DNA from 4 places in the Alkalimarinus coralli genome. Region 1 is predicted to be linked to each of the others. Evidence: riboswitches for the same ligand, from Rfam matches in the RefSeq annotation. Region 1 holds a riboswitch; each other region holds the start of a gene.

Region 1 (7,690 bases):
CTGCGCAAGAAATACAGAATCATGGCTAACAGGGTCTTTGTCGGGGTCTAGAAACATTGCCCAGAAATGGTCATCAATGACGTTGAGCGAGATCTGACCACGACAAACAGGTCCTTTGATAAACCCGCCAATAAAAAACTGGGCTTCATCGAGTAAAAAGGTGTACTTCGATTTTGCAGGAATTGCCGCAAATGACCTAAATGGGTTAGATGCAACTTTCGGCTCGTAGGATGGCAGAGATTCAACCTTATAGTCGGGTTCGAGAAACAGCTGCTTGAATCGCGCCATACGCTTATCACTAAGTTCATAAACCAGATGTGTTTTGTCTACGATGGTTGCTTTAATCGGACGCAGACGATAGTACACTCGGTCCGTGTCAGGATCATCGTAGGGTCTTACCGTGGGTACTTCATCAATCTCTTCACCGGGAGGTGTGTAAGATCTCACCAGTTTGAAAAACTCTCGGTCTGGGCTGTTTTTGAAATGAAGATGGCCCAGGAATAGATGTTCATAAAGATAACGTGAAACCAGCTGCTGCTTGAGTGACGAGCCATTGAAGAACTTTTCCCACTTGCGGGCAGCGTTTTGTGACTCATTTGAAAACGGTGCGGGTGGTTCGAACTTTGCTCCTTCGTAGAGCCATTGGTTGATGGTTGAGAGTTCCTGAACATTTAAACCCGGTAGCCCGAATGGCATTCCCCAGAGCGGGTTTTTCTCCTCATAGTAATCAAACTCTTCGATAGTCGGGCATTGTTGATTCCGGTTAAGGCTAAGGTCAAATGTTTCGGGGAGAGGTTGGGGGGAGCCGCCATGGTCAGACAGCGGGTTGATGAACTTTTGGTTCAATACCCGAAAAAGAAGCGACCCCATTAGATCAGCCTCTGCGTTCTCAATGCGTTCATTGAGGATGGGGTAGAAGCCTTTCTCTCGCCATTTTTCGGTGCTTTTCGCATCGATAAACAGACGGGTTGGCTCCATTGCCGTCAACCGGCCACCATCATAAACCAGCTCTTTGTTGGCGCCACGATCAATACCCTCGTAAGAGGTCAGCTTCTGCTGGCAAGGCGCGTCATTGCAGGCATGGCAAGCGACACATCGAGAGTCGAGAATCGGTTTGACGTCTTTAATAAAAGAGACATGCCCTTTGTCGACTCGCCCTTGAAACTCACTCCAGCCAATGGTGCGATCTTTTATTTCAGCAGGGCCATACAGTGCATCATAATCGGTGGTATAAATACTGGCGCAGCCGGCAACCACTAGAGCGGTCATAATGGTTAGGAGGCAATAGCGAATAAAGCGAGATGCAGGCATATTAAACTGATCGGGTAGTTAATGTATGTATGCTGAATTGTAAGGGAAAATGATAAGCAGGCAAAGAGGGGGGCTATGTTTGTATTTGAAGCGGGAATATCAGGGCACTGGGTTAACCCGGTGCCCGTTTATTATGACTAGGCTATGACGATATATCGGAATGGCTACGAACAAGGTCGATATTTGCCCTTATGAATTTTCACATTATTAATGAGCATGTTGTCTGAGCTCCTTTTGAATGTGTTTTCTCCTACTTTTTCGTAGCTGCTGCATGAATAGGGGCGACCATAAACCGAGGTGCAAAGCTGTCCGTCTTCAACCTTCCAGTTGCCAATATAGTGAGTATAGCTGCCCTGCTGTTCCATCTTCCGTTCTCTGCCGAAAATTTTACCGCCCTCTTCGTAATATTCGTAAAAGACGTTGCGGCCACACTCGCCAGCCGTTTTATAATTTGCCTCCAGCGTATTTCCTATGAGCAGTTTGGCAGCCGCGTTTCCCTGATATACTTCCGCCGCCTGAGTTGCCGATGCCAGAACTGATAGCAGTACAAGTGATAATATTTTGTTCATTATCCGTCTCCTTAATGTGATGATAAAAACACCTCTTAAGTGGTATTTTATGATGTTGAATAAACCGGATATTGATACAAGTCACGCCTCAATAAGTGCCTTATAGGTACTTACCACTACATAAATGATCAAACAACGTCATTGAAAGGCGTGCATTGAGGCTCCACATACGGGAAGTTGCTGCTGGCAAAGGCCAGTGGTTCTATAAGTACAGGGTAAAAGCAGGCACAGGGTAAAAACAGGTGTTGTTTTTATATTTTTTTAATACGCGGCTTAATATTCCGGTAAAATGCCAGCTTTCCATTCACCATCAATTTGTAAACGAACTTATCAATGAACTACGCAGCCATCCAAGATGCTTTTTTCAGGCTCAAAAGTAATAGACTATTTGAGCTGTTTGTTATTTTTATCATTATCGTGTCGGCGCTTGAAATTGGTGCCAAAACCTATCAGTTGCCCGATTCAGCTGTTTCGTTCACCCAATTTCTTGATCTGTTTATAACGCTGTTCTTTCTGGTTGAAATCACCATTCGTTTTATTGCCGAGCCTCATAAAAGGGAGTTTTTTAAAAGTGGCTGGAACGTGTTTGATACATTGGTGGTGGTGATTAGTTTAATCCCCATTAATGACTCTGAGATGGCTTTGCTTGCCAGGTTAGTCCGGGTGTTTCGGGTACTCAGGATGGTCTCGGTCATTCCAGAGCTGCGAATTCTTATTAACTCGTTAATCAAAGCACTGCCACAACTTGGGTATGTCATGCTGCTGATGTTCATTATTTTTTACATCTATGCAGCGATTGGCAGTTTTTTGTTCAACACAATCAACCCCGTACTGTGGGGAAATATCGCTATATCGATGTTGACGCTATTCAGAGTGATGACGTTTGAAGATTGGACTGATATTCAATACGAAACGATGGAAGTCTATCCGATGAGCTGGGTATTTTACCTATCGTTTATCTTCTTCACCGCGTTTGCTTTCTTAAACATGGTGATTGGCATTGTTGTTAATGTAATGGAAGAAGAACATGCGAAAGCTCGGGAAATTGAACACGAGGGAGAGCCAACGCTTGTAGACCTTCATTGCGAGATAAGAGAGTTAAAGAAAATGATAGTGGATATGCAAAAGAAACAATGATTTAACGCAAACTCGCTAGATTGCGTATTGAGTCAAAGCCCATAATAAATGCGCAGTATTAATGTGCACCTTATTATGGGTTTTTTATTAGCGCGCAGCCTGCAAAGCGGGAGAGCTCTTTAGAGCTAAAATCAAATGTTGATAATTTAGTTAGCGCGATATATAGTGCTTTTTCTTTGGTTTTTTGCGTCTATGTTGTGTTTTTTGTTTGAACAACATCGTAGAACTAAGAGGGAATCCGGTGAGAATCCGGAACTGACGCGCAGCGGTATTGGGGAACGAACGCGACACGAGTGGCAGACACTCAGGCACTGTTTATGGGTACTGGTAGACCCTAATTTTGGTACTAGAAGCACCTTAAACAGCAAGCCGTCGCTGTAGGCGATAAAGCAATATGCTTTTGATGGCCCCTAAGTCCGAAGACCTGCCCAAGATCTCGTCACGATGAACTTAACCATTGTGTTCCGAGAAACAATCATACCTTCGCGAATAAGGTAATGAAAATGTATTCCTACGTTTTTGTTTTTTGTGTGCCTGACGGTTATGTCATGCCGCCCTTTTCGCGAAGTTATTGTCTTTTTACGCGAATTAAAAACAAAGGCGCTTTATCATGTCTTCAGAATTATCTGCTCAAGAGAGTACTGACTCTCCATTAGCAAATCCCGATGCGGTTAGTTTATTTCAGGTCATTAAACGCAATGGCCAAGCTGTTCCTTACCATGATGCGAAAATCGCTACCGCTATAACCAAAGCCATTCTGGCGGTTGAAGGCAGTTCTGCCTCCGGCTCAACACGGGTCAAAGAAACCGTCGATGCACTGACGCACTCCATTAGCGCAAGCTTCTTCAAAAATAAGCCCGAAGGCAGTGCTATCCCTATTGAAGAAATTCAAGACCAGGTCGAATTAGGCCTGATGAGACAAGGGCTGCACAAAGTGGCGCGAGCGTATGTCTTGTACCGTGAAGCGCATAGTAAAACTCGAGAAGGTGATGCTGAAATATCTGCTCACACTAAGACCACTACACACTCCAACATTAAAGTATTGAATGCAGATGGGTCAGAATCGCCGCTTAATATAGGCCGAATCAAAACCATCATTTATGAAGCCTGTTCAGGCTTAGATGATGTGAATGCCGATGACTTATTCGAGAACGCACAAAAAAACCTCTATAACGGCATAAAACAAAAAGATATTGCCACCGCACTGATTATGGCAGCGCGTACACGTATAGAAGAAGAGCCTAATTACGGTTATGTCAGCGCAAGACTACTGTTGGATTCGATGCAACAAGAGGCTTGCCGCTTTTTGGCTGTAGAGCCGCCAAGCTCTTTTAAAGATATGAAAACCCTTTACGTCGACTTACTCCGTTTGACGCTTAATAAAGGGGTTGAACTAGAAATTATGTCGGCGGATTTACTTAATTTTGATATCAAGCGTTTGGCTGAAGCGATGATGCCAGAGCGAGATTTTCAATTTACCTACCTTGGCCTGCAAACCCTGTATGACCGTTATTTTGTTCATTGGCGCGAAACTCGATTTGAACTGCCCCAAATTTTCTTTATGCGGGTATCGATGGGCCTGGCGCTTTTAGAAGATGACCCGACCGAGCGAGCTATTGAGTTTTATCACCTGTTGTCGTCTTTTGATTATATGTGCTCGACCCCGACCTTATTTAATGCGGGTACTAATCGACCTCAGCTTTCATCTTGCTATTTGACCACCATCCCCGATGATCTAGCGGGTATTTATGATGGCATGAAAGATAACGCACTGCTGTCGAAGTGGGCGGGTGGCTTAGGCAACGACTGGACGCCAGTACGAGCATTGGGCTCTCTCATCAAAGGCACTAATGGCCAGTCTCAAGGTATTATCCCCTTCCTGAAAGTGGTTAATGATACAGCGGTTGCGGTCAATCAAGGGGGCAAACGCAAAGGCGCTGTATGCGCTTATTTGGAAAGCTGGCATCTCGATATCGAAGAATTCTTAGAGTTGCGTAAAAATACCGGTGATGAGCGACGCCGAACTCACGATATGAACAGCGCCAACTGGATTCCTGATTTGTTTATGAAGCGGGTATTTGAAGATAAAGATTGGACCTTATTTTCACCTAACGACACACCCGATTTGCACGATCTATACGGCCAAGCGTTTGAAACCCGTTATCAAGAGTATGAAGCGATGGCAGCAAAGGGTGAGATGCGCTTGTTTAAAACGATTTCGGCCAAGAGTCTGTGGCGCAAGATGCTTTCAATGTTATTTGAAACAGGTCACCCTTGGATTACCTTTAAAGACCCTTGCAATATACGTTCACCTCAGCAGCATAGTGGCGTTGTTCACTCGTCCAATCTGTGTACAGAAATCACCCTTAATACCAGTGAAGATGAAATTGCCGTCTGTAACTTGGGCTCGGTCAATTTGGTGAACCATATTCAAAATGGCGAGCTAGATGAGGCGCATCTACAGAAAACCATCAAGACTGCCATTCGTTTGCTCGATAACGTGATCGATATTAACTACTACGCAGTGCCACAAGCGGAAAATGCCAATTTACGTCATCGCCCGATAGGCATGGGGATTATGGGGTTTCAGGATGCGCTCTATGCCTTAAAACTCCCTTACAGCAGTGTTGAAGCGGTTCATTTTGCCGATCAATCAATGGAACTTATTTCATATTACGCCATAGAAGCCTCTGCAATATTGGCCAAAGAGCGGGGCGCTTATGAGAGTTATGAGGGGTCATTGTGGAGTCAGAGTATTTTGCCTATTGATTCACTCAAGCTGCTAAGTTCAGAGCGCGGTGATCATTACTCTGTGTTTGATGAATCGACGCAACTCAATTGGCAGCCGGTTAGAGATTTAATTAAAGAACACGGTATGCGCAACTCGAACGTCATGGCTATTGCCCCAACGGCAACGATCTCCAATATTGTTGGGGTCTCGCAATCGATCGAACCGAGTTATCAAAACTTGTTCGTCAAATCGAACTTATCCGGTGAATTTACCGTGGTGAACCCCTGGTTGGTCGATGAGCTCAAAGCTTTGGGCTTATGGGATGCAGTGATGATTAATGACCTGAAGTACTACGATGGCTCACTTCAGCATATTGAACGTATTCCTGAGGTGATCAAAGCGCGCTTTTCGACCGCCTTTGAAATTGACTCACGCTGGTTAATTGAAGCGGCCTCACGGCGTCAAAAATGGATCGACCAAGGTCAAAGCTTAAATTTATATATGCCAGAAGCCTCGGGAAAACTACTCGACAACCTCTACAAAACAGCCTGGACACGCGGCCTGAAAACAACCTACTACCTCCGTTCGTTAGGTGCTACCCATATGGAGAAAACCACCAGTGACGCAAGCCAAAGAACTGTCGCTGAAAGCAGTTCTATCAATGAAGCTAGTGCAAGTGACCCTGCACCTGAAAGCACTGACTTTGAATTAAACCAGGCGGCTGATGCGCCCCAGTTTTGTTCAATACTTGACCCTGAATGTGAAGCTTGCCAATAGCCATTAATTAACTGGAGAACCATCATGAATACACCTAACTGGGACAACCCTTTAGCCGCTGCCATTCCATCAAAAGCATCGGTTATTTTTGAAGAACAGGGTCAGACAATAATCGATAATATAAGTGAGCTGGCAGAAGCATTGCCCCCCGTGAATCCAGGCGATAAACGTGTGGTCAACGGGCTGACGGATGTAAACCAATTAGCGCCGTTCAAATACCCTTGGGCATGGGAGTTTTTCTTGAACGCCAATAAAAACCATTGGACACCTTTAGATATCAACATGTCGCAAGATGTTCACGACTACAACCATAAGCTTACGGTTGAAGAGAAGCATGTGTATGAAAATGTTCTCTCATATCTCACCACCTCTGACATTATGGCGATGCGTAATATCGGTCTTGCAGTGATGGAGAAAATGACCGCACCGGAGCTACAAATTTACCAAGCCCGACAAGTCTATGAAGAGGCCATGCATACCTGGACGTATCAGCACTGCATTGAAACTATCGGTTTAGACCAAGGCGAAATCTATAACCGCTACCGTGTTGTACCTGCTATTTATCGTAAAATAAAGCTCGCCAACACTCGTTTAGATTCAGTTATGCGCAGTGATATTAACTTGCGCAACCGTGACGATCTCGAGCAGTTCGTCATGGCGTATATTTTCTTTGCCGGTATCTTTGAGGGCTGCTGGTTCTATAATGGATTTAGCCCTATATTTGCGTTACAGCGTAGAGGTCTGATGAAGGGCACAGGCGAGCAGCTGCAATACATCATGCGAGATGAAGTGTTGCATTGTGCGTTTGGTATTCGTGTCGTGAATCAGATTATAAAAGAAGAAAATTTACCGTTAGACCCAAAAGCTATTCAAACAATGTTTGAAGAAGCGGATGCCGCAGAGCGATCTTATGCAGACTATATCTTAAAAGATCCGATTCTGGGTTACTCTGCTGAAGAGCATAAAGAGCAGTTCAGGTTTATCGCTAACCGAAGAGCTAAACAGCTAAAGCTTGTGCCTCCCTTTCCCAATGCCAAGAGCACCTTGCCTTGGTTAGATGAGCAGGCCAATATGCGGAAAGAGAAAAACTTCTTTGAAACCAGGGTGACGGAGTATCAAACTGGATCATCGTTGAGCTGGTAGTTACTGTATAGCGCATAGCTTT
Region 2 (7,120 bases), 200 kb from region 1:
CACTTTGGTTTGCCTGCGCTGGAAGACGCCTATGCCTACAGCCGAACGGGCAGGGCAAGGGGTAAGATTATTATTGATGTAAAGGGATAGGTGTTTACTCTTCAAATATTGCATCGTCCCTTAAAGCCTCAGTATTAATCAGGGCTTTAAGGGAGTCTTTCTAGTTAAAGTAAGCAACGATTTCTGTGTCGGATCAGGCCGGTGCGGAGTGAGAGGCAAATAGGGTTTTCACCTCATCACCCCACGAGCTAATCATCTGATTTATTTATATTCATAATTTAATTAAGCAATATTAGTAGTAAAATAATGACCCTCATTTTTCAAAAAAAGTGGTTACCATGACTGTTGATCTAAATAGCCGTTACGGCTTGAATTCTGCGCATAGTGAAGTGGTAGATGCGTGTAAAATTATTGAGCCGTGCGATACGTTAGACATGGGGTGTTCGAATGGGCGTAATGCGTTGTATCTCGGCCAACTCGGGTTTAATGTTGTTGCGGTAGATGCTAACCCTGGTGCCATTGATATGCTGCAAAGCATTGTCAGTGAAGAGAAGATGACCAATGTTAAGGCTCAGGTGTACGATATTAACAATGCCTGCCTTGGTGTGGACTATGGGTTTATTGCTTGTACCGTAACTCTCATGTTTCTCGATCCTGCTCGTGTTGATGCGGTTATTGCCGATATGCAAGAGCGTACTCTCGCTGGCGGATATAACCTGATTGTTTGTGCCATGAGTACGGAAGAGCACCCATGCCCGGTTCGCTTCCCTTTTACCCTGAAAGCAGGGCAGTTACGTGAGGCTTATGAAGGCTGGGAGCTGATAAAGTACAATGAAGATATAGGTACAATGCACAATGGTGCGCAACTGCAGTTTGCGACCATGTTAGCGCGGAAACCTGGCTAAAACAAAAACCATATCATCGTTATCGCGTTTGATTTTCCGTATCCATTGTCACTCCCGCGAAGGCGGGAGCCTATGCAGGTCGCTTGCTTGGCTCCAACCTCATGTTTATAGTGAACAAGAATGACTTCCTGTCTCACCTTCCATCTTAACTTTTGCACCATTGAATATTTCATGACAAAGTATGGATCTGAGTTGAATTAACTGGTGTATAGAAAGAGAATATAATGGCTTTAAGTGGAAATACCCCCATACCAAAAATAATTGCGCTGACATTATTGGTGTTTGGTATTGGTTTGTTGTTTTGGGCGTATGATATGTCTGGTTCTGCAGCCAACCAGTTTACATCAGCATTGACTGGCTCCCACTCGGATAAGGTGATGTATACCGGCATCGGCGGAGCGGTTAGCCTGGTTGTTGGAATGTATCTGTTTTTTAGAAAATAGATAGTTCCAATATTGTTAGGCACCCTATGAAGGGTGCTTCTCAAGCGCCTTTTTAAACCCTTTCTGATATAACATCCACGCCATTAACCCCGCAGCCAGGTTGCCAACCAGCGCGCCACTCATCAACCCGTCTAACGCATCGATTTGACTACCAATCCATAGCAGCGGTAAGTAGCAAAGGAACAATCTCAGGCAAGAAATCAGCAAGGCTCGCATCGGTAACCCCATGGCGTTGCATACCGATACCATGATCATACAGAGCCCCAACGCACCGTAACTAAAGGGGACTTTTAACAGGTAATGTTGCAGTACCTCGGCAACGGATAAATCGGTCGTCATCAGGCTGGTGATATTGTCCGAAAGCAGCAGCCAAATGATGGCGATGGCAAGCTGCCATAGCAGCACGAACTTAATTGCGATGTTAACCAGCTGGCGAATACTCTCCAAGTCTTTTGCCCCCCAAAATCGGCCTATCATTGGCGGCATTGACATGGTTAAGGCGAGCACAATGACGATTGAGAAAAACTCCAGCCGTGTTCCCAACCCCCATGCAGCAACAGCGGCCGTTCCGTAGGCCGCAACCAAGGCAGTGGCAAACATCGCCGAGAGTGATGGCATAAACTGGCTGAGCATGGCCGGGCCGGTGATATTCGCTAATTGTTTGATAGACGATGGAATAGTGCCCGGTTGAAACTTGAACGCTAACCACTGGTGCGAGATGACTTTTGGGTAGACGATTAACGCGCCAATGGCGAATGAGGTAATGGTTGCATAGGGTGCCCCCGCCAGCCCCCAGTCAAACACAAATATGTATAAAGGGTCTAACGCAATATTTAGCAGGCTGGTCACCACCATGGTAATGCCCGGTAGCATAGTATTGCCGTGCGCTCTGCATAGGCTGTAGCCAAAATAAAGCATTGCCCCTACCCAGGCGCTGATTAGCCAGGGTTTCCAGTACAGTGACAGGGTTGCAAGCAGCTCAGGTTCGCCGCCTAACACTTCAAGTATGGTGGCTCGCGAAAACCAGAGGATTAAACAGAGAATGGAAATAGCCACTGCGCCAATTATTACCACCAGCCCGCCAAGTTGTTTGGCATGCTCTGTCTGCTCGGCCCCCAGCGCTTTGGATATAACGGCGGTGGTTGCTATCCCAAGCCCGACTTGCACGCCGATAATGAGCTGGTACATCGGCACGGTAAACCCAACTGCTGCAAGTGGTGCGACCCCGAGTTGACCAATGAAGGCGCTGTCGGCCAGTTGAAAACTCATCAAAGACAGCACACCAAAAAGCATTGGCCAAGTCATGTGGAAGAGTGTTTTAGCCAGAGATGTATCGGTTGCCAGGTTAGTCATTTTTGCTTTGGTCGCATTATTTATAGAGACAAGAGAATCGCCAGTTTATCTTAATCAAGGCGGGAGGGGTAAGCGCGATTAGCAACTGTGTATAGAGGTTGAGTGATTAAGGTCTACCGTTGTGGCTTTTTCTACACCATGGCTGCGACATATTGTCTCAAATGTCGAAAACGAGTTGACGGCCATCTGGTGAGTCAATAACTTAGCCGCACCAAGTATAAGGGGAAGACCGGTTAAAGTCCGTCGCTGCCGCCGCAACTGTAAGCACTCGATGAGTTATCGCCGTTATGGGGATCAAAGAGTGCAAGCCAGAGTACCTGCTTGGTGTTCACTGCAATCTATTCGGATCGGAATAGCCACTAAGGAATTTATTATGCATATTGAACCCGGTGTCGTTGAAGGCACGAAAATCGCCCTGAGTTATGGAACCGCATTGTTGGCCGTAGGTGTATTGGCCAAAGTAAGTTATGAAAGTATTAGGCAGGGCGGTCTTAAGCAACTGCTGGTAAAAAGCCTGTTGGCAACACTGAGTGTTTTTGTTTTCTTTGAGGTGTTGCCTCATCACCCGGTCGGGGTTTCTGAGGTTCACCTTATTTTGGGTTCAACCTTGTTATTGATATTGGGCGTAGCGCCTGCGGCTATTGGCTTGGCGGCAGGGTTGCTGATACAGGGTATTTTCATGGCGCCTTTTGATTTGCCGCAGTATGGTATGAATGTCACTACATTGTTGGTGCCTTTGTATGGTATGAATATGGTTGCCCGGAAAATAATTCCGGCGAATGTGGCCTATAAGGATATTACGTATTCGCAAACTTTGAGACTTTCTCTGACTTATCAGGGAGGAATCATTGCATGGGTTGCTTTTTGGGCGCTATATGGCGGGGGCTTTAGTGCTGAAAACCTCAATGCCGTCGCAACATTCAGCTTGGCATACACCTCCGTTATTGTGCTTGAACCGCTGGTAGATTTGGCGGTACTGGCCATCGCCAAGGCTGTTGGCCCGCTACAAAGCAGTCGGTTTTTCGAGAAACGATTGTTTGAAAAAGCCGCATAATAGAGCCGGCTATCGACTCTGACTAAAATTCGCGCCATGCCCCGTCCTTTAGGGCGGGGAAGGATAACGGAAACCGCTTCGCGGTTTAATGGTGGCTGTTTTGTTGCTCGATGTATTGCCTAACCACACTGATAGGTGCACCACCGACACTTCCCGCAAAGTAGCTGGGACTCCAAAGAGCATTTTTCATGTAGGCTGATTTTATTAGCTCGGGGTGATGCAATTTCAATTTCCTACTGGATACCCCCTTCAAGCTATTAACCAATTTTGATAAGCAGACTTTGGGCGGGAAGTTCACTAACAAGTGAACATGGTCTCCTTCACCATTGAACTCTGCCAGCTCAACATCGAACTCTTTGCATACGACTAAAAACAGTTCATGCAGCGTTTCTAAATGAGCGGAATTAAAGACAACATGCCGATACTTGGTCACGAAGACCAAGTGTGCATGGAGCATAAAAACACAGTTTCTACCTGTTCGATAAGGCTTGTTTTCTTTCATAGACCAATTATACTCAACTCTATGAAAAAGACAAAGACACTCCGAGTTCGTGTAAGAGATAACCACGCATACTTGCTAGGCCAAATGGCTCGGCAAGTTAACTATGTGTGGAATTTTCTCAACGAACTAAGCCTCCGCTCGGTCAAAGAGCGTGGTGTCTTTATGTCAGCCTATGACTTGCAGAAGTACACCGATGGCGCTGGCAAGCTGTTAGGCTTGCACAGCCACACGGTTCAAGAGATTGGCAAAGAATACGTTACCCGTCGTAAGCAATTCAAAAAGGCCAAGCTGAACTGGCGCAAGTCTGGTGGTGTTCGCCGCTCACTCGGCTGGATACCGATCAAGACGGGCGCGTCTAAATGGAAAAACGGCCAAGTATTCCACAACGGCCACCACTTCAAGATTTGGGACAGCTACGACCTGTCGAAATACAAGTTCCGTTCGGCCAGTTTCAGCGAAGACGCTCGTGGACGCTGGTACTTCAATGTCGTAGTCGATGTTGAAGCGGAGCAATCAACAGGCACACAAGCTGTTGGTATCGACTTGGGCTGTAAAGAAGCGGCTACGTCTTCCCACGGCGACAAGCTGCTTGGTCGTAACTATCGCACCCTTGAAGCGAAGCTGGGTCTAGCTCAACGCGCTCGTAACAAAAAGCGGGTGAAGGCGATCCACGCCAAAATAGTAAACCGCCGTAAAGATGGTATTCATAAGTACACCTCGAAACTTGTACAAGAGAATGCAGCCGTCTTTGTCGGGAATGTATCAAGTAAGGGTCTCGCTAAGACAAAATTAGCCAAGTCAGTGCTAGATGCTGGCTGGGGCATGATGAAAACAATACTGGAATACAAGTGCGATCACGCAGGTATTGTTTTTGATGAAGTTAACGAGGCATATACAACCCAAGCCTGTTCGTGCTGCGCGGTCATACCCGACAGCAGTCCGAAAGGTAGGACAGGACTTGGAATAAGAGAATGGACTTGTAGTGCTTGTAACACTACGCATGATCGAGATATTAATGCAGCCAAGAACATTCTTGCGGTGGGGCTACACCGTCTTGCGGAAGGAAAGGTAGCGACTACTCCGTAGTCGCCCTAGTCTTAGGGCTGTAATGGCCCTAAGAATCCCCTTCGTTTACGGAGGGGAGAAGTCAATAAAGCCCCATCAGCAGGTGGGGCTTTTTTTGCCCTGGCAGCGCCTCAATAAATTAGTGACTACCTGTTCACAATTGCGCAATTTGTCCCTCTTTATGACGCGTTCTGTCCCTCATGTTATTTTTTTTGTCTTTAAAATACGGCCAGTAAATCTAGATGTCGTTTAGTAACAGAAGCGTCATGAAATAATAATAATTCGAATTTATATTCGACGGACTTTAACTTAGAAGGGCAGCTCCCATGCGCAGTAGAATATCGCTTTTTATCTTCAGCATTCTGATCTCGACGATCAGTTGGGCTGAATCGTACGTCTACCTCACTAACAGCACGATGGAAACATTGACGCTGAATACCGTGCAGACGGGTCACAATAACATTACCCATGGCAACGAATGGGAGCAGTTGGCCAATACTGTACCGCCTTTAGCCACGGTTAAGTTTCTTCGTTATAACCGTGATCAGGGAATCAAGTGGGGTAAGACTTACTACTTTACGACAACGGTTCAGGGAGCGACTAATTCAGTTGAGCTTCAGCAGAGCCTGGTAGGCACCATGACATTTAGTAAAATGTGGCTCTCGGCTGAAAATGATCCTTGGCACTATGATCGGGATATCCACAAGATTCCAATGAACTTTGACGGTAAAGACTCAACCTTAGCGTTTCGTTCTCAGTATGCCCGTGCCGCAGGTGATGATATTTACTACGTGATCAATAATGATTGGAAGACTGAAACCCGAGAAGCGGCCAGCAATAACTTTAAAGTGCTGACATACAATACCTGGGCGCTATTACCCGGCATTGAAAGTAAAAACACCCATGCCCGCCTTGATACCATCGCTGAAGAGATTGTTCAGGGCTATGATGCCATTGTTTTCCAGGAGCTGTTTGACCCTGCATTAACGGCACATTTTCGCAGTAAAATTAGTGCAGAGTACCCCTACCTGACAGACATTCCGTTTAAGTTTGGTAAGCTATTAACAGGTGGTTCGTTTATCGCCAGCCGTCACCCTATTATTGAACATGATGATGCCGTGTACAGTGCCTGCCGTGCAGATGGCTGCCTGGCATCCAAAGGCATGAACTACGCGAAGATTAACAAAGGCGGAAAAATATATAACCTGTTTGGCACCCACACTCACGCGTATACAACGCCGGATGATATCGCTGTTCGTTTTGCTCAATTGGCGGAACTAAAGGCCTTTATTAACAGTAAAAATATTCCTGCCAGTGAGCCTGTGTTGATGGCGGGTGACTTTAATGTGGATAAAATTCATTTTCCTCAAGAGCATTACGACTTCTTGGCGCTGATGAATGCTACTGAGCCAATGGCGTTGGGTGAATACCCTCACTCTTACGCAGGGCCTGTGAACGTATACGCTGATGACCAGTATACTGAGTATCTGGACTATGTCTTGTACTCAAATGAGCACCAGGCTCCCATCTACTCTCACAACAAGATGCTGGTGCCTCGTAGTATCGAGTCTGACCACTTTACTTCTTGGGACCTATCAGATCATTACCCGGTTGCGAGTGAGTTTGTATTTCCTGTGCAATAATCTGTTAGTTCAAAACAAAACGGCTATCAAAGTGATTTGGTAGCCGTTTTTTTTAGCTCTCTAAAGTCGGTGGCACAAGCTGGCCAGGCTTCTGTCCCAAGCCAAGAACCAACGAAAACTTTAGAAAAACATCAATATCCCTCAAAGTTAAAAAC
Region 3 (7,690 bases), 2.3 Mb from region 1:
AGGCTAAGTGGCGAGTTTTAGACAAATGTCACAATGTGCGCAATCTTGCCGAATATGAGGGGCATTTAGATGTGAATCCTCAGTTATTAAAAGAGCTAATTAGTATTACCAAAGAGATTCAAACGCTCGTAAAAGCTTTAGAGCCAATAGAGTAAAATAGGAAGAGGGGAAAGGATTAAAGAGTTGATATGACGATTGATTGGAATGCTATCAGTTCAATTTCTACCGCGGTTGCTTCAGTAGCCACAGCCATTGGCGTCTTATTCGGCGCATGGCAAATAAGGTTGTCAAAAAAACAAGCTCAGGCTGAATTTGAAGACTCCATGGATCAGCAGTACAGATCCCTTTCAATGGATTTGCCTGTCGATGTATTGATAGGTAAAGAGCCTGCTGAAGAAGACAAAGCAAAGGTAAGAGAGCTAGTTTTTAACTACCTTGACCTGTCGAACGAGCAGGTCTACTTGAGAGCAAAAGGCCGCATATCTAGGCACACATGGGAGTCATGGTGTTTAGGGATAAAGGCTCACTTAGAAAGACCAGCATTTAAACAGGTTTTCGATGAAGTAAAAGTAAATAGCGGGTTTACTTACCTAGAAAGACTCGTTGATTCAGGGTATAAATCAGACCCGGATGACTGGTTCAATTAAGCGTATTTTAGTATGGCTGCTTCATTAAACACCTTAGCTAAACCCTCTCCCCCGCTGCATGCCCCGAGCTCCATGCCCACTGAAAATTAAAGCCCCCTAACCACCCCGTCACATCAACCACTTCCCCAATAAAATACAAGCCATCAACCTTATTAGACATCATGGTTTTGGATGAGAGTTCATTGGTATCAACTCCACCAATAGTGACTTCTGCGGTTCTATACCCTTCTGTCCCTGAGGGGGTAATTTTCCATTCACTCAGTTGGGTGGCGATTTTCTCAAGCTCTGGCGCGGTATATTGTTTCATCGGTTTTGATGCAAACCAGTTTTCACAAAAAAGCGTTGCCATTTTCTTTGTGAATACATCAGACAATACGGTGCGTAGCTCAGCATTGGGGCGTGCCGATTGTTCTTCGGTAAGCCAGCTTTGCGCTTCACGGTCTGGCAGCAAGTTTATCTCTACTTCATCCCCTTCTCGCCAATATGAGGATATTTGAAGGATGGCCGGGCCGCTAATCCCCCGGTGGGTAAACAGTATATTTTCTCTAAAGGTCTGGCCATTACAGCTAACAGTGGTATCGACCGAGCTGCCAGATAAGGCTTCACAAAGGGGTTTGAGTTGATTGGTAATAACAAATGGAACCAACCCGGCACGGGTGTCATGTATGGTATGGCCAAATTGTCGGGCGATATCATAGCCAAAACCAGTGGCTCCCATGGTGGGTATCGATAATGCGCCGGTTGCAATCACGAGGGACTCACAGGTGACGTCTGATGTATTGGTTTTTAGTTCAAAACCTTGTTCCGTTTTTTCGATACCCTCTACCGACGTATTGAGCCGTATCGTTACATCGGCCTCGTCACTCTCTCGCAACAGCATCTCTAGAATATCGCTCGACTTGTTATCGCAAAATAACTGGCCTAACTTTTTTTCGTGATAGGGGATGCCATGTTTATCAACCAATGCGATAAAGTCCCATTGGGTGTATCGCACCAATGCAGATTTACAGAAGTGAGGATTATGTGAGAGGAAGTTCTCCGGTTCTGAGTACATGTTGATGAAGTTACAACGCCCTCCTCCCGACATGAGTATTTTCTTACCGGCTTTGTTTGCGTGGTCAACCACGAGAACCTTACGTCCTCTATTGCCTGCCGTTATGGCACACATTAGGCCAGCAGCACCCGCTCCAATTACAACAACATCATAATGCGACAACAGAGAACTCCTGATATAAGGCGTAAAGTTAAGGCTGTGACAGGCATGGCCGAATTAGATGGGCATTCTAACAGAACCGCTTAAAAAGAGGATCACCTGAACGTAGATTCACACTCAGGTGAACGCAGCACTAACCCCGGTTAAGCTATTAGATCGACGCTAACAACTCATTTACGGCGCCCGCAAACTGCTGAGGGGAGTCTTCTTGCAAAAAGTGCCCGCCTGATAACGTCTGGTGATTTTGGTCTTTACTGCCTGGGATGCGGTCGCGCATATATTTATCGCCGCCGCGGGTAATCGGGTCACCATTGCTAAAGGTTGTTAGAAACGGTTTTTCCCACTGCTCCAACACTTTCCATGCGGCCCGGTTTGCTTCTGTAGCAGGGTCATTCGGTGAGACGGGCACCAGTTTAGGGAAGGCGCGGGTTGCCGCTTTGTGCTTGCTCGAAGGAAACGGTGCATCATAGGCCTTGCGCTCTCCTCCTGAAAGCTTTTTAAAGGTGCCCATATCGATGATTCGACTTATCGGAAACCAGGGGCTATATAGCGCAAATGTCTTCCATGCATGAAACGCCATTGGCACCGGTTGATCACCGGTTGGCAACATTCCATTCCCTACAACAATCGCTTTGAAGCGGTCTGCATTTTCAGCCGCAAGCCGCAGACCAATGAGCGAGCCCCAATCCTGACATACGAGCGTGATATTGTTCAGGTCGAGCTTATCAATAAAAGTCTGCACCCAGTCCATGTGCTGTTGATATGAAAACAGGGAGATATCAACCGGTTTATCAGATTTGCCAAAACCAATCAGGTCTGGAGCTATTACACGATGACCTGCTGCAGCACAAATCGGGATCATATTTCGATACAGGTATGACCAACTGGGTTCACCATGCATCATAAGTATCGGGTCGGCGTTTCTATCGCCTTCATCGACAAAATGCATCTGTAAGCTTTGAGACTTACCGCCCCCTACTTCCATGCCTTCATCCACTTTTACGTAGTGAGGTTGAAATGGGTAACCGACCAGACGATCAAAACACTTTTCAGGTGTACGGAGATACTTGATCATTGTAGTTCCTTTTATATTATTCTTTTATCAGCGTTAACTTTATAACGATACGATGATGATTTCACCTCCCCTTTGAGCAGCCCAGAGCTAATTATTTTGGTTTTCGCGGCACTCAATATTGACAAGACTATAGGGTTTTGCAAAAGTTCCTTCCTCGCTTTTAGGTGCCAATACCTTTTTAGATTGATTAACACACTAATCAGGTATTGGAGAATCGGGAAACCGGTGAAACTCCGGTACGTGCCCAACGCTGTAATGGTGATTGTTCAACGCTCTGTTTTTGGTAGACATAAAGTCAACACAGAGTGAGCCACTGGAATACTGATAGATAACTTCCGGGAAGGCCGTTGAGCAAGACGACCCTAAGTCAGAAGACCGGCCTTTAAGCCAATAGAGACGTTTGGACAGGCGTACTCAAACTTTTCCGATAAGGGGAATACTGTGGAAAAGAAAGATACTGTTAAACCGAAAGAAGCTGTAGAAACAAAAGAAACCCAGCACCAAGACGAACTATTTTTCACCCAAGGCGAACGGGATGGTCTTTATAAAACCATCTTCAACCGGCGCGATGTTCGAGGCCAGTTCAAGCCAGATCCAATACCCGACGACGTACTGAGCCGGGTTCTTTACGCCGCTCACCATGCCCCATCTGTCGGTTTTATGCAGCCGTGGAACTTCGTGGTGGTACGTTCTGATGAGGTCAAACAGAACGTTCATAAGGCATTTGTAGAGGCCAACGAAAAAGCCGCAAACATGTTTGAGTCTGAGAAAAGTAAAACCTATCGCACGCTCAAGCTGGAAGGCATTCTTGAATCACCGGTCAATATCTGTATTACCTGTGACCGAAAGCGTACCGGCCCTGTTGTGATTGGCCGAACATCAATGAAAGAGATGGATCTTTATAGCAGTGTTTGTGCGGTGCAGAATTTCTGGTTAGCCGCCAGGGCTGAGGGTTTAGGTGTTGGCTGGGTGAGCATTATTGAGCAACAGGCGTTGCAAGCAGCTTTAGCCATGCCGGATGACATCGTCCCAATTGCGTATCTATGCGTGGGGTATGTCTCCCACTTTTTTGATAAGCCGGAACTGGAAACAGCCGGCTGGTTAAATAGAACGCCGCTCGACGACCTGCTCTACTTTGACCAATGGGGCGCGCAGAAAACCAAAGAAGAAGAGACCTTAGTCTCACAGGTGATTGACGATAAACACTTTCCTGGCAACTGGTAAACCGTCGTAAAAGCGCTATCCGCAGCATTTTTTATATTTCTTGCCGCTCCCGCAGGGGCACGGGTCATTCCTACCCACTTTGGTTTGACCCGCCGACTCGACATCACCATCCAGATAGAACCATTGATTCCCAACTTTTTCAAAGCGGGAGACTTCATGCAAGCCCTGAATCTCTTTCCCTTCACTGCTGCCACTTGCATCCCGCTCTTTAAAGTAGGCATTAAATTCTACAGTCCCTCTTTCGCCCTGTTGCTGACTACTGATAACCTGTAAGCGTAACCACTCTGTACTTTCTGCTGACTGACGCAAACTGGCTTTGTCCAGCTCCTGCTGTTTAGTGGGGTGCCAAGTCGCAATTAAGTAATCTACCTTGCCCAGCGCGTATGCGGTATAGCGAGAACGCATTAACTGCTCACAGCGATCAGGCTTGGCTGCACCACTAATAAAAGGCTCACAACATTCGGCATAAGTGAGCGAATTACCATTGACTTGATACCCACAAGGGCACTCAATTTCACGACTCATTCTCTTTAGCCCCATCAACTGTATTGGAAAAATAAACGTATATCGGTATCAGCGCTAGTACACCCAACACCCCGGCCAACATATAGAGCACCTCATAACCGGCGAGTTTAGCGACAAAACCACTCAGCGCACCGACAATACCCGACATCACCACCTGAATGCAGGCTTGCACGGTGTAATCGCTGCCTTCATGCCCTTTTCTACACTGTCCCATCATGAGTGCAAATAACGCAACCGTTGACATGCCGTCAGCGGCTTGCTCGACGAGTGCTATAACAAAGACCCCATCGTTGCTAACGTTGCCTGTAGCCAAAAGCCCATAAGCAGCAATACCAAGCGCTTGCATCAAACCGAACAGTATAAGCGACCACTTTGCCCCAATTCGATAGTAGATAAACCCTGCCGCGACAGCAGCGAGCAACCCGCTGATTGAGGCCCAAAAGGTGAGTTCAGCAACCGCGGTCAGGCTGTATCCATTATCAATAAGCAGCGGTTTAATCATTCCTGAGCCCAACGAGTCGGCAATTTTGTAGGTAAACAATACAGCCAACCAATAGACAATGCCTGGTTGAGAAAAAAAGCCTTTGTAGGCGTCAAACCAACGCTCATTGCTCATCGAGGGGAGGTTTTCAGCATGTGATTCCGGGTAGGCTGATCGCTCTTTAAATAAGAACGCGGGTAGCAGCAACACAAATAAGATCAGGCCCATGAGTTGAAATGACATTGCCCAACCGAGTTTATCAACGCTCACTAGCAAGAGGCTGCCACTCAAGATCATGCCAATTTTAAAGCCAGACACCTGAATGCTATTTCCCAGTCCGCGCCAACGCTCAGGCAACATTTTTACGGCTAAACCGTCCGTTGCTATATCCTGCGTTGCCGCGGTTGTGTTTATCATCAAAACAATCACAAAGAATACGATAATTAACGATCCAAACAGAGCGCTGGGTGAAGAGAATGATAGCAACATCATTAATACGACAAGCAATGACTGCATCAACAAAATCCAGCCGCGGTGTGGCCCCTGCTTGCCTAGCTCTGTACGATCAACAAAGGGTGCCCATAGGAATTTTAAAAACCATGGCAGCGCCAACAATTTTAACAGGCCAATATACTCTACCGAGACACCGTATTCACGAAGCAGTGCAGGCAATGCGTGGGCTAAAAAGCCTGACGGCAAACCCTGCGAGAAATAGAGTGAAGATAGAAGAACAACGGTAAAAACAGGCAGCGACCTGTTTCTTGAGTCTGAAAATAACATTAAGTCAGGAATGCTCGTTGGTTAGTCGCACATATTTAAAATTGTAAATTCTTCAAGATCAAACGTTTCTTGCGGCGGTTTCAAGTCACCACATAATCTTACCAGCATGGCGTGCTTAGCCTCGTCCAGTTGGTTTCTCGCTAGCCCCGTAAACGTTTCCAGTTTGTGCTGATAAGTAGAGATAATGCCATCCAGTTCATCCAGTAGTACGTCTAACTCAGCAAGTTCCGATCTCACTTCTGCTGGGTTATCTACCTGAGTGAGCCACAATAACAGGTCGTCTGAGAGTATTCCTGCCGTGGTAGCCAATATCCAGGCCCTTCTGGCAATCTGCTTTAACGCCATAACAGGCAGATTATCTTCCAGGACAGACACTTCAGCGGCTGCGGTAAGCAGATGAGGCCACACCAAAAGCAAACTATTCTGCCTGTCTATTAACGATTGAATGCTGAGATTACGATGAACGTAGCTATCTGAATTGCTCCTAGCCGTTTGTCCCGTGCCGCGTTGCTCTGATGCTTCGTAATCATGCGATTCCTGTCCACCATGCAGTTCCTGCCCAGCGCTTAGCAGTTTAAAAGCCGCGCAGTAGATCTTCCGGTCATAGACTGAGGCATTTAACCTCAGAATCGGCAACACAGGCATAAAATCATAAAGCGTGGCGGAATATCGGCCACTAAGCTCGATTACTTCATTCGCTACGACATGAACTTTCTCTACCAGTGAAAACAAGTGCTCTACTTTACCACTTGGAAAACCCGTTCCATCAAGGCGCTCGTGGTGGGAGCCTACAATAACCTTTAACTGTTCAGATAGCCTGGGAATACTATCTAAAAACCGTCTCACCTCATCGGCTGTAGTGACCTGCCCCAACGTATTAGTTTCATTATTTTCACCCCCCACCTCACCAGCGGGCGAATCACCTAACTGCGCCTGGCCTGCCTTTGCAAGCTCCTGAGCCAAGCCTGCGATAAATAAATCTTTGGTATCCACTACCGACAGTTTTAACTGATCCGCCAGCAAAAAGGAAAACCAACTGCAAAAGAGCGACTTATCAAGCAACGCCTCGTCATTGCTGCATAGAGCCCTAAAGGTTTCTACCAAAGAGGGGTAATCAGACAGTTGATAGCAGAGAATGCGGAGTTTTTGCTCATTACCATATTGTTGATGAATTTGGGCAAGCTGGTCATATTGATCAAATAAGCGGGTAAATTCGTTGAACAGAAATTCGCCATGTTGAAGCTTGCCTGAGTAAGACGGCCCCAGCCCAATGTCAGCGGCGTTACTATTGGCTTTAAACGAATTCATACATCTATTCCAACCTAAGTGGTCTATTGTTTCACACAGCATTATGCTGTCGGCAATATTGCTCACGTATTATTAGAGGCTTTTGCACGACGTTGCGAGCGAAGCACAGACAAGGCAAAAAATGACGAAAAAGCGGAGTTTATTATTCATAAATGAGCATTTTGAGTCATTTTTTAACGCCGTATTTGCAAGCACAGTAGTCGTGCAAAAGTCTCTATTTTATATTCTTCTGATTCTAGCAAAGCTAACCTAAACTTACCCATCTATAGATCGTTATCTTTGGCCTTGAAATATAAATGGCCAAGGGTCATTATATGATTTTATATTGCCCCATTAAAATAATAAGAGGCCTTTGCACTACGTTCTGAGCGAAACAAAGACAAGGTTCTGAGCGAAACAAAGACAAGGTTCTGAGCGAAACAAAGACAAGGCAAAAA
Region 4 (7,690 bases), 110 kb from region 1:
CTTCCGGGAGTGCAGCACTTTGCATGCCTTGGCACCCACCTTTAGTACGCATCACCCCAATGCCGGGAATTAGCCCTGCCATCGGCCAATCCTGATTATCAAGGGTGACGATAGATTGCTGAGCATAGAGCATACCGCCGCATTCAGCGAGAATCTTATGACCCTGCAGGTAAAACGCCTTGATAGACTCCCGCATTGAGAGGTTTTGGCTAATTTTTTCTAGGTGCAGCTCAGGATAACCGCCAGGGAGCCATAGGCTGTCTACCTCTGGAAGTTGTTCATCTGCGCAGGGTGAGAAAAAATGCAGCTCGGCACCCAAGCGTTCTAATAGTCTGAGGTTGGCAGGGTAGATAAAACTAAAGGCTTCATCCCTTGCAATCGCAATTTTTACACCGGCTAACGACTTAACATGCTGAGTCGTGTTGACCTTTAAGGTTTCTTCTATTTCGTCATGGAAAGCTACAGGCTCAGGTAACGTATCTAACCCGGCTGTTGCTAATATATCGGCTATTTGATCGAGCTTTTCATCATAATCTTCCAGCTCGTGGGGGCGAACCAGACCTAAATGTCGCTGAGGCAAGGTGAGTTGGTCTTGTTTTTTTAGGCAGCCCAAGACCGGTATGCTGTCAGGCATGCTTTCTCTTACCAGTTCGGCATGACGATCACTGCCCAGTGTGTTGGCGATAATGCCAGCAAATGGCAGGGAGGGGCGGTACTGGGTTAAACCAAGCGCAATAGCGCCCACAGTCTGTGCCATGGTGGGGGCGCTGATAATGGCCGCGACAGGTATACCAAAATACTCTGCCAGATCAGCACCGCTTGGGTCGCCATCATATAGCCCCATGACCCCTTCAATCAGAATAAGGTCGGCATCTTTTGCGGCTTCATATAGATAATGACGGCAACGCTTTTTGCCAACCATCCATAAATCAAGCTGCTCTGCCGGGCTGCCAGCCGCTTGCTCAAGTATGAGCGGGTCTAAGTAGTCTGGCCCTGTTTTAAAGACCCGCACTTTACGGCCCTGATTACGGTGATAACGAGCAAGCCCGGCAGTGATCGTTGTCTTGCCCTGGCCAGATGCGATAGCACTGATAAACAGGGCGGGGCAGAGTACTGCGCCTCCCTGTTTAGTTGGCTCATCTATCTGTTGGTCAAAGGTGTCATTCTGCTCTGGCCTCAACATGGTTACCACTCAATGCCTATTTGGGCTTTAACACCTTGGCGGAAAGCATGTTTTTCGTCCTGTACAACACTAATCGTATCCGCGATGTCTTGCAGTGCTCGATGCATGGTACGACCGGTGATAATCACGTTTTGATGTGCCGGGCGATTCTTTAAGGCCTTAATGACCGGTTCAATATCCAGGTATTCATACTTGAACATATAGCTCATCTCATCAAATACCAGAATATTATAGTTTGGGTCATTCAGCATTACTTCTGCCTGTTTCCATGCTGCCTGGGCGGCTTCAATATCCTTTGATTTATCTTGGGTTTCCCAAGTGAAACCGTGGCCCATTACATGGAAGTCGACTCGGGGATGGTCTTTGAAAAACAGGTATTCGCCTGTGTGGCGACGGCCTTTTATAAATTGGATGACGCCAGCTTGCTGCTCATGCCCCAACGCTCTTGCCATGGTGCCAAACGCTGAGCTGCTTTTGCCTTTGCCGTTCCCCTTCATCAGAATCAGCACGCCTCGCTCTTCCGTTGCCTTGGCGATACGCTCGTCCACAACGGCTTTCTTTTTTGCTTTGCGGGCTTGGTGTTTGGCTTGTTCAGCCGCTTCAATTTCTGGGCTATGTTTGTCGTTATTACTCACAGAAAAGCTCCATTTATAAGCGGTGGCTCTGTTTCAAGGCGGTCTGGCAAGTCATCAATATGTTGATAGTTGGCATTTAACAGGGCTGCAATTGCGCGGCATCGCTCTAACCGAATAGCGTGTTGTTCGGTGTCAATCACTGTAATGACTGCACCCGTAGACGCGCTGATGGATGAAAAAGCTGAAATATCATCGTTTGATCGCCCGTCAGTCAACACGTACAGGTGAAGGTTTTTACTGGGTGCGCGAGACTGTGCTTTGTGAAGTAGTTCTTTAGCTTGCGCCAATGCTTTACGAAGGGGAGTGCCGCCGCCGAGTGTGATCTGATTGAGTATGGGGTCAATATCCTTAGGTGCGCGCTGAGGGTGAAGCAGTGTGCTCACTTTGTTGTTGCCGAACGCGATAATCGCCAGTTCTTGACGCTCGAGGTAGCTCTGATGAGACAACTCCGAGACAGCGCCTTTTGCTTTACCCAGTGACTGCTGGCTGCCGGTTGATGCTGAACTGTCGATAAGCACCAGGTTAAGCTGCCCCGGTTTTTGCTGGGGTTTTAGATAATGTAAGGTCGAGAGTCTCGCAGGTGTGCCTTTCTCAGAACCTCGAATATTGGAATCCCGAAGCCGTTGAATATTTTGCCCATCAGTCAGCGTTGGCACCCAAGCGACTCGTTGTGCTTTTTTTGTCTGGCTTCTCAGGCCTAACGCATAGGCACTTACTTTTGCGTTGCCGAACCCTTTTTGGCCATGTGTAATGTTGGATTTAACCCTCTTCTGGTCTCTGGTCTTGGGTTTATTGATAACCCGTTTGCCTGAAGTTGCCATCGCACTGGGTTGTATTGCACCCCACTGTCCTTCGTTATTCTGCTTTTTATTACTCGGCTCTTCTGAGGCTCCGTTGGAACCAGCCTGGGAGCGAGGTTGTTTAAATCGAGAGCCACGGTCGGCATATGGACGGCTTCCCTGTGATGGAGGTGTTGCTGCATCATCGGGAGAGTGGTTTTTATGTTTTGGAGGCTGAGGTTCATTTGGCGGTGTTGTCGTACGGCGATGGGCAAGCACAAACTCTTCAACTTCATCGATATGCTGAGTGCTGACTTTCACCTCTCCGTGCCATGCCGCTTGGGCTTTGGCAGCTCGCTGTAAGGTAATATCTGCTCTCAGTCCCTCGACGCCTGATGCCTCGCAGCGTTCAGCGATGTCGAGCTGTTCTGCCTCTCCGATAACAACCTCCGGTAACAACGCCTGAGCGCATACCAATTCATTGTGAATCGTTTGCTGTTGTTCGGCGTGGCGCTCTAGAAAGGAGACTGGGTTGTCATCAAATTCTAAGCGCTTCTTTACTGCTTCAACTCGCTGTTTTGGGTTAAGTCTTTCATTTATATCAACAAATAACCCAAACCTATCTTGTAATTGAGGACGTAATTCACCTTCGTCGGGGTTCATTGTGCCGATCAATACAAATTTACTTTCATGCTCTTTGGTAATGCCATCCCGCTCAACATGGTTGATGCCGCTGGCAGCAACATCTAACAACAAATCGACTAAATGATCGGGTAGTAGGTTGACCTCATCAACGTAGAGAATGCCGTTATGGGCTCTGGAGAGAAGGCCAGGTGAAAAGGCAACTTCGCCATTCGCCAGTACGCGTTCAATATCGAGTGAGCCGACGAGTTTTTCTTCCGTTGCGCCTAAAGGCAGTGTCACAAATGGCTTGGTTGATTTGGTAAGTGAGTGCTCACTTAAAAGTTCGCCAAGTCCTCTTGCCAGTGTGGTCTTGCCCATTCCTCTCGGGCCACTAATCAGCACGCCACCGAGCTTTGAGTCTATCGCAGATAAAAGCAGCGCCTGCTTGAGAGCGCTCTGGCCTACGACGGCGCAAAATGGATAGTGATATGACTTCATTTGCCAAGACCTCACAGGAAGGCGCTGCAATTAAGCGGCGCCAGTCGACTCTTCGTCAGGTAGTTTGAACAAGGTATTAATGGCGATGGCCGATAGAAGGCCCAGGCAAACCCAGAATACGCCGTTTACCACCGTTGTTGCCATTACAAACTGACCAACAAGGGCCTCAAGTGCTGCGACTGCATTTGCATCCGGGTGAGCAAAGCCGTGCATCGCTGGCTGCGGAGCTCCCAGAATATGGGGGATGGCAATAACCAGCAATCCACCCCAGCGTAAAGCACCTTTGCCAAACGCGAGTAGGCCCAGACCCAGGGAGGTAAAGGTTACCGCCAACAGCCACCAGCTTTGTCTGCCTTCAAGTGCTGCGGCCTCCATGCCTGGTATCTCTGGTGGAAGCCCCAGCGATGGAGAGACAAAAAAGGATAGATACCCTGCAAGCCCCCAAAGTAAGCCTGCGACCGGGCTGGTTTTGCCCGAAAGCGCCATGCCACTAATAACCACCAATGAAAAACCAATGGCCATCAGTGTGCTCGATAAAAAGGTGAAAAATGTTCTCTCTGCGCCGTCTTCAGGGCCCCATGCCTCCGGGTCGTGAGAGTGTTCCTGAATATGCTGTTTCGATGCGGTGTCTGAGTTGTTTTCGAGCGCCTCAAAATGGCCGCTGATGTTTTCAGACGTATGGTGTGCCGGGTTGCTGTGATCATGTGCCGTTGCTTCGCCTGCTGCCATGTCTGTGCTAGACGGGAGTTCGTCTGCTATTTCATAGACTTCTGCCCCTAAAATAATAGGCGTGACTTGAAAGTGTTGCAGGGTGCCAAGAATAATGCCCGCGAGCAGGCCTGCCGCTACCGCAGCAAATACAATATTTCTAAAAAACATAAGAGTTCTCGAATGCTAAAAGGTATTTAAGATAAACGTTAGGTGTTTAGCGTCTTTTCCAGAGTCCTTCTTAGTGGCAAGGGAAAGCAGCACTATGACGCGTATCGTGAGCTGCATTGTGAGCAGCATCCATTGGCAGTAAACCAACAGCGAATACGATTGTTAATCCGAGAATAGCGGCAGCTAAAATTTGTGAGCGTTTAGAGGCTGCTACAGAAGTGGTTGTTGCATGAGTGTTTGAAACTTGAGTTGTCATGATGAAATTGTCCTTCGTGCTCACCCGCACTGAAATGAGGAAAATAAAAGCACACTGCGCTGTTTAGGGCTGTGTGGTTTGTGCGCTTACAGCGTGATGTCCAGGGGCTGGTATCGGACTCATGGCGTATATCGCCACCTACCGTTGCGGGGGCAGTGTAGGCTTTACGATAGCCGGTTGCTATGCGGACCTACTTCCCATTTAACTTGCTCATGAGTAACAACATGAAGCAAGACCTCTATGACTGTCAAATGCTAACAGAGAGTGCCGATTTGTCAATTGAATGAACTGTATTTAGCCATTTTGAAGTATATAAAAACAACTATGACCGCTCATCATACCTATTTTCACTTTGATGCAGGCAATCATATGTGGCTTAGGTGTGAATTGGTCGATAGCTGGTACAAGTTTGCAAAATAGTGTTAAAGCCGCTCTACTCTTTCTTGCCTGGTTTGCATCTTCTGATACGCTTAGTGTATTCGGAGTGAAAAATGCTAAGAGTCAGAAAATTGATGGAGAAATACGGTAATCCATTGGAGTGGACTGCCGGAACGAGAGCTGCCTTGCTGTTAGGTTTAACGCTGGCAGTGCATACGCAGTATTTTTTATGGGCTTATTATCAGCTATCTCCTTTGGCTCCAGAGGCCAACCAGAATTATGTTAACATTGCGTTTTTGAATCAGCACAAGATTTACCTGAACAGCATATTGCTGCTGTCTATCCTGCTATTTGTATTGGTGTTATTGCTGCGCAGGCGTTTCCCCAACAGCGAGTTCCATGAATATATCGCAACCCAGTATTTTTCTTTTACGTTGCTCTATTGTGCTTATGCCGTTGGCACTATGTCTGTGGCTACCGGCGTTGTGCTGGCAGGCGCGCCGGTAGTGGGTTTTATTCTTTTTAATCGCAGAGCGGTGATACTGGCGTTTACGATATCGGTTATTGGGCAGTGGGTTGTTTCCTATAGCTCTACGTTTGGCGATATGCCTTACGCGCCGGTGGTTAAAAACCTACAGGAGGCAGACGGGGCGCTCAGTCACTTTTGGCTATATACAATGTATTATTTTGCGGCACCTCATCTTATTGTTATTACCGTTTTTGCCTATCATGTGTTGAGCCGGTGGCGGCAGCGAGAAGATGAAATCAGGCAATTAAGTTTAACTGATCCGCTCACCCACCTGAGCAACCGAAGAAGTGTACTGTCTAGCCTTAGTCTTGAGCATGAACGAAGTCGAAGGCATGGGGCGTCGTTCTCAATATTGTTGGTGGATTTAGATCACTTTAAACGTATAAATGACTCATGGGGACATCCCGCCGGTGATCAGGTTCTGGTTGAGACAGCGAAGACACTGAAAAACAGTGTTCGACAGAATGATCATGTTGGGCGTTATGGTGGTGAAGAGTTTTTGGTTATTCTACCGGGCACAGATACAGAGGGTGCTTATCAGCTTGCAGAGCGTTGCAGGGAGCAGTTGGAGCGCATGAAAATTCTCACGGCTGACGGGTCAATGTTAAGAATAACTGCCAGTATGGGGCTGTTTTGTAATGAGCTCCTGAGTTCTGCCTCGACAGAAAAAATGCTGCACTATGCTGATGAGGCTCTCTATAAAGCTAAAGAGGGTGGCCGAAACCGAGTGGTTAAGTTCCTGCAAGAAGAACTTGATACCTGAGCCTGACTTGCCTTTTTCTGAAGGTGAGGGTGATAAAAAGCTAGACCTCTGTGTTTAGGGGTTATTATCATGGTGTATGCGAGCTACTTTCCAACGTCTTGACCATATACTCATCCAATATGCCAATATATGGCGTATATCTCCTTTCTCTACCCCAAAACCATCTTGGTTAAATAGTCATCCAGCCCTTACTCAGTGGCTGCTGGCATTATCAGATGATGATGTTGATCGATTGCAAGGTAATGATGATCTGTTGTGTCAGCAGGTCGGGGATTACCTACCCGTCGCTCAAGAAATTCATTCGCTTATCCAGGTTCCTTCTTGCCAACAAAAACAACTAACCGGAAGAACTTATGCATGGCAACGCGATGTTCCGGGCCGCAAGGCAGAGCAAATTGAAGCGTTTGCCGCTGCGACAGGGAAGATTACAAGCCCGCTTATAGAGTGGTGTTCTGGTAAGTTGCATTTGGGGCGATACTTGGCAGAACAGTTTAAAGTGCCGGTGCTGGGTTTAGAAATTAACGCCAATTTGGTGCAGCAAGCAAATCAGCTGGCCTGCCGAATGCACAGTGATGCCCGGGTGGAGCAGTGTGATGTATTAGATCCTAATGTTGTACAAAAGCTGAATGCACACCAGCACGTCATCGCTTTACATGCTTGTGGCGGCTTGCATGCAAGTTTGTTGCAAGGTGGTGTGGAAAAACAGGTGAAACGTATAACGCTTGCGCCGTGCTGCTATCACCGCTTTAACCAAACTTCAGTATATAACCCCTTGTCTAAAGCGGCTAAAAGTAGTGAGTTGATACTTGATAGTGATGACTTGAGAACGGCTGTTCGACAGAGTAATACTGCGCCAGAAAGGGAGCGAATTAAAAGAAAGAGGCTGCAAATGTGGCGGCTAGGCTTTGATTTGCTCCAGCGGGATATAAGAGGGATTGATGGGTATTTGCCCGTTCCGTCGTTATCTGTAAAGCTGCTGGACGGCGACTTCCGGCAGTTCTGTGAGCATGTTTCACATCTTAAAGAACTCTGTCTTCCAGGTGGGTTGCGCTTTAATGACTATGAAGTCGCTGGTGAAAAGCGATTCTTTGAATACTCTCGCTATGAGCTGGTGCGAATGACGTTTAGACGGGCGCTGGAATTATGGCTGGTATTGGATCGTGTTA

Evidence for each region. A riboswitch is a leader RNA that binds a small molecule or an ion and turns the genes downstream of it on or off. The one in region 1 is predicted to bind cobalamin.
Region 2: another riboswitch for cobalamin. It lies ahead of MY523_RS16320 (energy-coupling factor ABC transporter permease); the one in region 1 lies ahead of MY523_RS17245 (ribonucleoside-diphosphate reductase subunit alpha).
Region 3: another riboswitch for cobalamin. It lies ahead of bluB (5,6-dimethylbenzimidazole synthase); the one in region 1 lies ahead of MY523_RS17245 (ribonucleoside-diphosphate reductase subunit alpha).
Region 4: another riboswitch for cobalamin. It lies ahead of MY523_RS17765 (CbtB domain-containing protein); the one in region 1 lies ahead of MY523_RS17245 (ribonucleoside-diphosphate reductase subunit alpha).

Annotation. Positions count from the first base shown of each region.
Region 1 is NZ_CP096016.1:3,842,363-3,850,052, reverse strand. It holds gene MY523_RS17260 (fatty acid cis/trans isomerase) at 1-1,311, opposite strand, end outside; gene MY523_RS17255 (hypothetical protein) at 1,476-1,880, opposite strand; gene MY523_RS17250 (ion transporter) at 2,214-3,017, shown strand; cobalamin riboswitch at 3,205-3,463, shown strand; gene MY523_RS17245 (ribonucleoside-diphosphate reductase subunit alpha) at 3,628-6,525, shown strand; gene MY523_RS17240 (ribonucleotide-diphosphate reductase subunit beta) at 6,550-7,668, shown strand.
Region 2 is NZ_CP096016.1:3,645,344-3,652,463, reverse strand. It holds gene MY523_RS16340 (zinc-binding dehydrogenase) at 1-90, shown strand, start outside; gene tehB (tellurite resistance methyltransferase TehB) at 339-905, shown strand; gene MY523_RS16330 (DUF3185 family protein) at 1,130-1,348, shown strand; gene MY523_RS16325 (MATE family efflux transporter) at 1,373-2,701, opposite strand; cobalamin riboswitch at 2,898-3,040, shown strand; gene MY523_RS16320 (energy-coupling factor ABC transporter permease) at 3,075-3,755, shown strand; gene tnpA (IS200/IS605 family transposase) at 3,841-4,257, opposite strand; gene MY523_RS16310 (RNA-guided endonuclease InsQ/TnpB family protein) at 4,279-5,343, shown strand; gene MY523_RS16305 (sphingomyelin phosphodiesterase) at 5,649-6,965, shown strand.
Region 3 is NZ_CP096016.1:1,286,174-1,293,863, reverse strand. It holds gene MY523_RS05730 (hypothetical protein) at 1-155, shown strand, start outside; gene MY523_RS05725 (hypothetical protein) at 189-647, shown strand; gene MY523_RS05720 (BaiN/RdsA family NAD(P)/FAD-dependent oxidoreductase) at 685-1,863, opposite strand; gene MY523_RS05715 (haloalkane dehalogenase) at 2,012-2,935, opposite strand; cobalamin riboswitch at 3,081-3,333, shown strand; gene bluB (5,6-dimethylbenzimidazole synthase) at 3,377-4,159, shown strand; gene MY523_RS05705 (YchJ family protein) at 4,175-4,684, opposite strand; gene MY523_RS05700 (MFS transporter) at 4,674-5,945, opposite strand; gene MY523_RS05695 (HD-GYP domain-containing protein) at 5,967-7,253, opposite strand.
Region 4 is NZ_CP096016.1:3,957,065-3,964,754, reverse strand. It holds gene MY523_RS17785 (cobyrinic acid a,c-diamide synthase CobB) at 1-1,183, opposite strand, end outside; gene cobO (cob(I)yrinic acid a,c-diamide adenosyltransferase) at 1,186-1,818, opposite strand; gene MY523_RS17775 (AAA family ATPase) at 1,815-3,719, opposite strand; gene MY523_RS17770 (CbtA family protein) at 3,750-4,598, opposite strand; gene MY523_RS17765 (CbtB domain-containing protein) at 4,669-4,854, opposite strand; cobalamin riboswitch at 4,943-5,109, opposite strand; gene MY523_RS17760 (GGDEF domain-containing protein) at 5,346-6,524, shown strand; gene MY523_RS17755 (methyltransferase) at 6,601-7,690, shown strand, end outside.